2 regions of the Paenibacillus sp. FSL W8-0194 genome follow, and region 2 is predicted to be linked to the other one. Evidence: riboswitches for the same ligand, from Rfam matches in the RefSeq annotation. Region 2 holds a riboswitch; the other holds the start of a gene.
What was found. Region 2 has a riboswitch for FMN ahead of MKY58_RS04950 (DMT family transporter). Riboswitches for the same ligand answer to the same signal wherever they lie in the genome.
Positions count from the first base shown of each region.

Region 1 (3,490 bases), 920 kb from region 2:
GATACGCCGCTTGAGGTTTCGCAATACGTAAAAGCGATCACCGATGCGGTTAAAACCCATTTTTCCGGCTGGTCTTCCGAGCTTCCCGAAATTTGGGTGGAGCCGGGCCGGAGCATCGTCGGCGACGCCGGCACGACGCTTTACACGGTCGGAACGAGCAAGGACATTCCGGGCGTCCGCAAATATGTGGCCGTAGACGGCGGCATGACGGACAATCCGCGTCCCGCTTTGTACGAATCCAAATATGAAGCGCTGCTCGCCAACCGCGCGAACGATCCGGTCGAAGAGACGGTTTCCATTGCCGGAAAATGCTGCGAAAGCGGCGACATGCTGATCTGGGACCTGGACCTGCCGAAAGTAAACAGCGGCGACCTGCTGGCTGTTTCCTGCACGGGAGCGTACAACTATTCCATGGCCAGCAACTATAACCGCATTCGCCGTCCGGCGGTCGTATTCGTCCGCGAGGGCGAAAGCGATCTGGTCGTCCGCCGCGAAACGCTGCAGGATATCGTCGGCAACGACGTCATCCCGGAGCGGATCAGCAAGCAGGCTGTCCTGAAGTAAGGAGTTACAGCGGTCCGAAAGATCGGGAACAGCCGTCTTTAAAAAGCAAGAATTGGTGAAGAACAAAACACGGAAAAGATCATTTCTGTATTGGGGAATGCGGAAATGGTCTTTTTCGTTTCCCGAAATCATTGCAAAAGGGTCTGTATGTAAGATACAATCAGGTAGTGAGTCCAAACGGCGGACATGCTTGTAACGGTGTTTGTCCATTGGCGAATGAAGCAGCATCCAATAAACGAAAATATCCGGAGGAAGTGAATACCGATGAAAAAAGGTACGATTGAACTTGAAAAAGGCGGAGTAGTTGAAATAGAATTTTTGCCGGAAGAAGCGCCGAACACGGTGGCAAACTTCGAAAAGCTGGCGAATTCCGGCTTTTATAACGGCCTGACGTTCCACCGCGTGATCCCTGGTTTCGTGGCGCAAGGCGGCTGCCCGATCGGAAACGGCACCGGCGGCCCGGGTTACACCATCGATTGCGAAACAGCAACGAACACGACGAAGCACGAGAGAGGCGTGTTGTCCATGGCGCATGCCGGACGCAACACGGGCGGCAGCCAATTTTTTATCGTGTACGAGCCGCAGCATCATCTGGACGGCGTGCACACCGTTTTCGGCAAAGTGACGAAAGGCATGGAACTTGTCGACGCGATCAGACCGGGCGACAAAATGAAAGAAGTTAAAGTTTGGGACGAACAATAAGAAGGGCATCGCCTCTTCGGAACGTTTTGGCTTGGCCGTCAGCGAACGGCACAGCCGGCGCCGGTTTACCGGCGTCGGCTTTTTTTCGTTTGATGAAACCCGAAAGCCTTTCGTTGCGGGCGTCTGCGAGCCATAGGATCGGCTTCGCGGGGCAAAGGTTGCAATTTGGCGGAAGTGGTGGTAACATTTCTTTTAGAAAGCGGCTTGATCTTTTTCAGCAGGCTTTCAAACAATTGTATACGCATGATTGGTTTATTCCTTCGGGGCAGGGTGAAATTCCCTACCGGCGGTGATGATGCATTTCGTTTATGGCGTACGGCCATGAAACTTGTGCATCTTAGTCCGTGACCCGGCCGCGTGGCCTTTAGCGCCCGCGTACGGTGGACCCGGTGCAAATCCGGGACCGACAGTATAGTCTGGATGGGAGAAGGAGCGAAAGCGCATGGTACATATGCTTATGCGTTTGCACCAATAAAGCTGCGGCATAGACGTGTCTTTTTACGTGTTTTCAGGACGTTCGTTCTTGGAATATCGGAAAACGGGTTTTTTGATGACTCCGGATTCGATCTTCAAGGAAGGTCCCGTTTTCGCGTCGCGTCTCGGATGAAGCAAGTGACTCAGGCTCGCTTTGTTTTGCCGTACCCGGTTGCGGGTACCGCCTATGATGATTGGGCGAAGCTTTATTCGCGTGTCTTTAGCTTACTCTCGACAAGCCCCCGGATGGTATCCGGAGGGCTTTTTTTGTTGCCTGGTTGATCAGGCAAAAGAACGGAAAGGAGGGGATTTGCGCGATGGAACTCCCCGTGAATGACGAATTTTACATGTCCCTGGCGCTGGATATGGCCGAACGCGCGCAGGGGCAGACGGGAATCAATCCGGTCGTGGGCTGCGTGATCGTCAAAGGCGGTGCGCTTGTCGGACTCGGGACGCATCTGCAGCGAGGAACCGCGCACGCGGAAGTGCATGCCGTCCGGATGGCCGGCGATCAGGCCGAAGGCAGCACGGTGTACGTCACGCTGGAGCCCTGCAGCCATCACGGCAAAACCCCGCCATGCAGCGACCTGTTGATCAAAGCCAAGGTGAAGCGGGTCGTCGTCGCTTGCGAAGACCCGAATCCCGTCGTCGCGGGCTCCGGGATCGAACGGCTCCGCCGTCACGGAATCGAGGTCGATGTCGGCGTGCTGCGGGAACGGGCGCTTCGCCTGAACGAAAAGTTCGCGAAGTATATCACGACAAAGCTGCCTTACGTGACGATCAAGACGGCAAGCACGTTGGACGGGAAAATCGCCGCCGACACGGGCGACAGCAAGTGGATATCAAACGCGGAAGCCCGGCTCCAGGCGCATGCCCTTCGCCATCGGCATCAGGCGATCATGGTCGGGATCGGAACGGTTCTGGCCGATGATCCCAGCCTGACAACGCGGCATGAACGAGTGGAAGGCTTGCAGCCGGTACGGATCGTCGTCGACTCCGGGCTTCGCCTGCCGGCCGAAGCCAAAATGTTCAAGGATGGCACCTCGCCCATCGTCGTCTTGACGACGGAGCAGGCGCCGGCAGAACGGCGCAGGATGCTGGAGGAACTCGGGGCGGAGGTCGTCGCCTGCGGCGCGGGGCCTCGCGTGGACCTGACAACCGCTTTGGAAGAGCTTGGCCGCCGGGAAATCGGCTCCATCCTGGTCGAAGGCGGCGGGACGCTGAACGGGGAGCTGCTGCAGGCGCGACTGGCGGACCGAATCGTGATGTATATCGCTCCGAAAATCGTCGGCGGCAAGCATGCCCCGCATAATTTCGATTTTGAAGGCATCCGCCGCATGGCCGATGCGATCACGTTAAATGAACTTGAGGTCGAGCAGGTCGGGGACAACATCCTCGTTTCGGGAAAACCGGCGTGGCCCGCCAGCTCGAATGGGGAAAAACAATAAGAAGGAGGGAGACGTCATGTTTACCGGTTTGGTTGAGGAAATCGGGATTTTGGATGGCATTGCAAGGCAAGGGGAGGCCATGGTTTTAACGATCAAGGCTTCCGCCATCATGGACGACATCCGGATCGGCGACAGCATCGCGGTGAACGGGGTCTGCCTGACCGCCACGAAAATCGGCGGCGGCGCTTTTTCCGTCGACGTCACGCCCCAGACGTACCGCCATTCCAATCTGGGGCTGCTGAAGCCGGGAAGCCGCATCAATCTCGAGCGGGCGATGAAAGCAGGCGGGAGATTCGGCGGCC
Region 1 covers NZ_CP150205.1:2,087,210-2,090,699, forward strand. Annotated here, with positions in the region: gene lysA (diaminopimelate decarboxylase) at 1-564, shown strand, start outside; gene MKY58_RS09200 (peptidylprolyl isomerase) at 829-1,266, shown strand; FMN riboswitch at 1,519-1,702, shown strand; gene ribD (bifunctional diaminohydroxyphosphoribosylaminopyrimidine deaminase/5-amino-6-(5-phosphoribosylamino)uracil reductase RibD) at 2,058-3,188, shown strand; gene ribE (riboflavin synthase) at 3,205-3,490, shown strand, end outside.
Region 1: another riboswitch for FMN. It lies ahead of ribD (bifunctional diaminohydroxyphosphoribosylaminopyrimidine deaminase/5-amino-6-(5-phosphoribosylamino)uracil reductase RibD); the one in region 2 lies ahead of MKY58_RS04950 (DMT family transporter).

Region 2 (3,490 bases):
TTTGGTTCCGAGCAGCGGCTCAAGCGCTCCGTCCAGCTGGTTGATCATGAACAACGTTTCGTACACCAGCTCCCGGGAGTTGCCGTAATTGATCGGAAAAGCCGGATTGCCGCTCAGCAAGTTGAAGTTCGTCGGTGCTCCCCACTGCAGGCCGTTGACGTACAACGTTTCGTTTCGCGGCGTTTCCTTGGCGTCGCCTTTGGAGGTTCCGGTCGCGGGTTCTTTGGAAGGCTCCGTCTGAGTGCCCGAAGGCGGTTTGTTACCTTCCTGCGTTTTCGGCGTTTCCGAAGCGGACGGCGGCTGCACGGTTTGGCAGCCTGCGATGAGAACTCCCGCCATCAAAAGCGCCATCAGCGGTTTCGAAGCGAATTTCAGCCTCATGAACATTCCCCCATTCATCACATTGACACCTTGAATCTTGAATCCTGAATTGCACCGACCATTTCTAAAACGTATTCTGCAAGCGCTTACTTATAAAAATGTATGTCGAACCGTTTAAATCATGACTGAAAATCTCGGGTCCCTAAAAGTTATTCACGCGCAAAAAAAAGGCCGCTTTCGCGGGCGGACAAACCGCCCCGGAAGCAGCCTTTTAAGGCAACAGCTTTGGATTATTTTATAGGGAATGCCACCAGAAAATACGTTTACGATTCCTTTGCGCTTTGGCGCGATATGATGAACAGGACGGCCCAGATCAGAACAAACCCGCAAATTTGGTGGAATTTCACGACCTCCTGGAACGCGATCCAGTTGATGAGCACGCCGACCATCGGGAAGCTCAGCTCCGCGAGGGTCGCCACCGACGCTTTGGTCGTCGTCAGGCCCTTATAATACACCATCAGGCTGAACAAACCGGGCAGCAGCGCCTGGCCGAGCAAGTTGATCGATACGGCCGCGATCGTGCCAGCGCCGGAAGGAACATGCCAAGGATCCCCTTGATTGATCGTAATGGCGATCAGGAGCGGCAGCGCCACGATGAAACGAAGCGAAGTGACCGTTTCGTATTCCATTTTGCCGACCATCAGGCGGCCCATGACGGTCGAGCCGCCCCACAGCGCCGCCGCGCCCAGGGACAGCAGGCTTCCCACTTGGACGAAATCGTTGACATGGCCGAACGGGAACGTAAACCCGAAAGTGAGCAGGTAGGTGCCTGCCAGCGCAAGCAGCAGCAGCCAGCCGAACTGCTTCGGCAGCTGTTCCTTCAGCAGGACCCGCGCCATGAGAATGGCGAAAATCGGCTGCATTTTCTGCAGCAGCAGGACGGCGTTCAAATTGCCGTGGGTCAGCCCCAACGTAAACAGAATAGTCGCGATGGCCGAGCCGCCCCAGGACAGGAACAGCAGCGCGCCGATATGGCGCAGCTTGAGCCCTTTTAATTCGGAGCGGTGCTTCCAAAGCAGCGGCGCCACGAACAGCGCAATGATGATATGTTCGAGCAAAACGATCTGCGTCGGCGTGATCTGCTCGCGCAGCAAAATGATCCGGAAGAGCGGGTCCGCTCCCCACAATGCCGCCCCGAGCACGACCAGCCAAAAGCCGGTTTTCGGGCGGACCGCCTGCTTGCGCAGGGCGGGATTCAGCTTGAACTTGTTGCTTACGTTTTCCATATTCCTAATCCCCTTGCCTGAATACGGAGTCAACATTGGAAAACCCCCGTATATCGACCGAAATCGACAAAACGGGGGCTGATCAAATAAGCCTGCGGAAATGTTACGAAAAAACATTTCCGGCAAACCTGCTCTATTGATCTTCTCCCATCCGGACTTTACCGTCGGCCCTGGAATCCCACCAGGTCAGTCGCTGCCTTTCAATCGCTTGAAAAGCAGGAGTCGCGGGCTTGACGTCGCTTTGGCGTTCAAGGACGTTCACCGCCGGTCAGGAATTTCACCTTACCCCGAAGATCCATATTCATATTTTTAGTATTGGTTTGAGTTCGTTCATACCATGATACTGCGTCATCGTATGAAAAAGCAACCCGAATGGTTACTTACATAAGTATAGCACATATCTTCGATTTAGCGGAAGCTTCTTTCAATAAAGAATTTTTTCCATGCTATCGATATTTTCGATAGCATTATTTCTTCTGCAGCAATGCCGAAATGACGACCACCGCCTCGGCGCGGGTCGCATGGGCGTTTGGCGCAAATAAGCCGCCGCTTCGCCCGCTCATGATGCCCCGCTGTGCCGCCGTCTCGGCGTAAGGCTTGGCCCAGGCGGGGATTTGCGCGCCGTCGGCAAAAGCAGGCTTGCCGCCGCCTGCCGGCGCTTCGGTCGAAGGCAGCGAACGGACGGCCATGGCGGCCAATTCCGCCCGCGTAATTTTCCTCGCCGGCCCGAACGATCCATCGGCGTAACCGTTCATGATCCCCCGGACTACCGCTTCTTCCACGAAAGGCAGTCCCCATGCCGGAATTTTCTTCGCATCCTTAAATTGGACAGGCTGGCGGGCAGCGTCGCCCGCCCCCAGGGCCCGGATCAGCATGGCGGCCAACTCGATCCGCGTCACTTCCTTGCCCGGTTGGAACGTCCCGTTCGCGTAACCCGTCACCCAACCTTGCTGCACGGCCTGCTCGATGGCGTCCTTGGCCCAGTGACCGCCGATATCTTTCAGGGCAGCCGGTACGGGGACGCTTCCTTCCTTGATCGAAATGGACGCGGTAATGATCTTGCTTGCGGCAGCATTCAGCTTGGAGTCCACCAGTTTGACGTCATGCAGCGAAACGTCGGCGCTGCCCTTCTGCAGCCTCGCGAATTGAACGGAGGCCAATTGAACGGTGCCGTTGTCGCCGACCGTTTTGCCTACCTTGGTATGCGCGATCCGGACCGTCCCGTTTCGGACGATCGGATCGACGGAGAAACCGTTCGGGCCTGCTGAGGCGCTTTGATATGAAAGCTTCTGCGCGTCGTATTTCAGCGTGAAATCGTAAGCGTACAGATCTTTAAGATGTTCCCCCGTCACGACGACCGTGATTTGATTCCCGCTGGACGTTGATTGCAGGGAGACGCCGGGGGCTGCGTCATCCGCCGACGCCTGCGTTTGCGCGGCAAACCACCCGAATACGAGCACGAGTCCGAGAATTGAGGCTAACTTTTTCAGCAATGGGCTTCATCCTTTCGAACATGCCAATCGCAGAAAACGGCATACGGCCGCCTCCTGCGATGGGTGTTGGATTCATCCTTCGTTGGTTTATTTGCCGTACCAATCGCCGATAATCATTTGGGCGACGCCGGCCAGCGCGCGGATCGTGATTTCCCCTTCATTGAAAAGATCGGCGGAGGCCACGCGGCTCCAGTTGCCGTCGGCCGATGTGATGCCGAAATATTTGGCCATGATCGACAGGTCCTGCACGGTAATTTTGCCCGTTCCCGGCACCAGCGTGATCAGCTTCGTCTTGAAGGCCGCAACCGCATTGTTCAGCGCGGCTGTCGCGGCATCGACCTGGGCTTGGGCAGCCGCGGAGCTGTTTTTCACCGAAACGGCGGACTGGAT
Region 2 covers NZ_CP150205.1:1,162,882-1,166,371, reverse strand. Annotated here, with positions in the region: gene MKY58_RS04955 (ABC transporter substrate-binding protein) at 1-381, opposite strand, end outside; gene MKY58_RS04950 (DMT family transporter) at 645-1,607, opposite strand; FMN riboswitch at 1,743-1,906, opposite strand; gene MKY58_RS04945 (S-layer homology domain-containing protein) at 2,075-3,100, opposite strand; gene MKY58_RS04940 (DUF6359 domain-containing protein) at 3,188-3,490, opposite strand, start outside.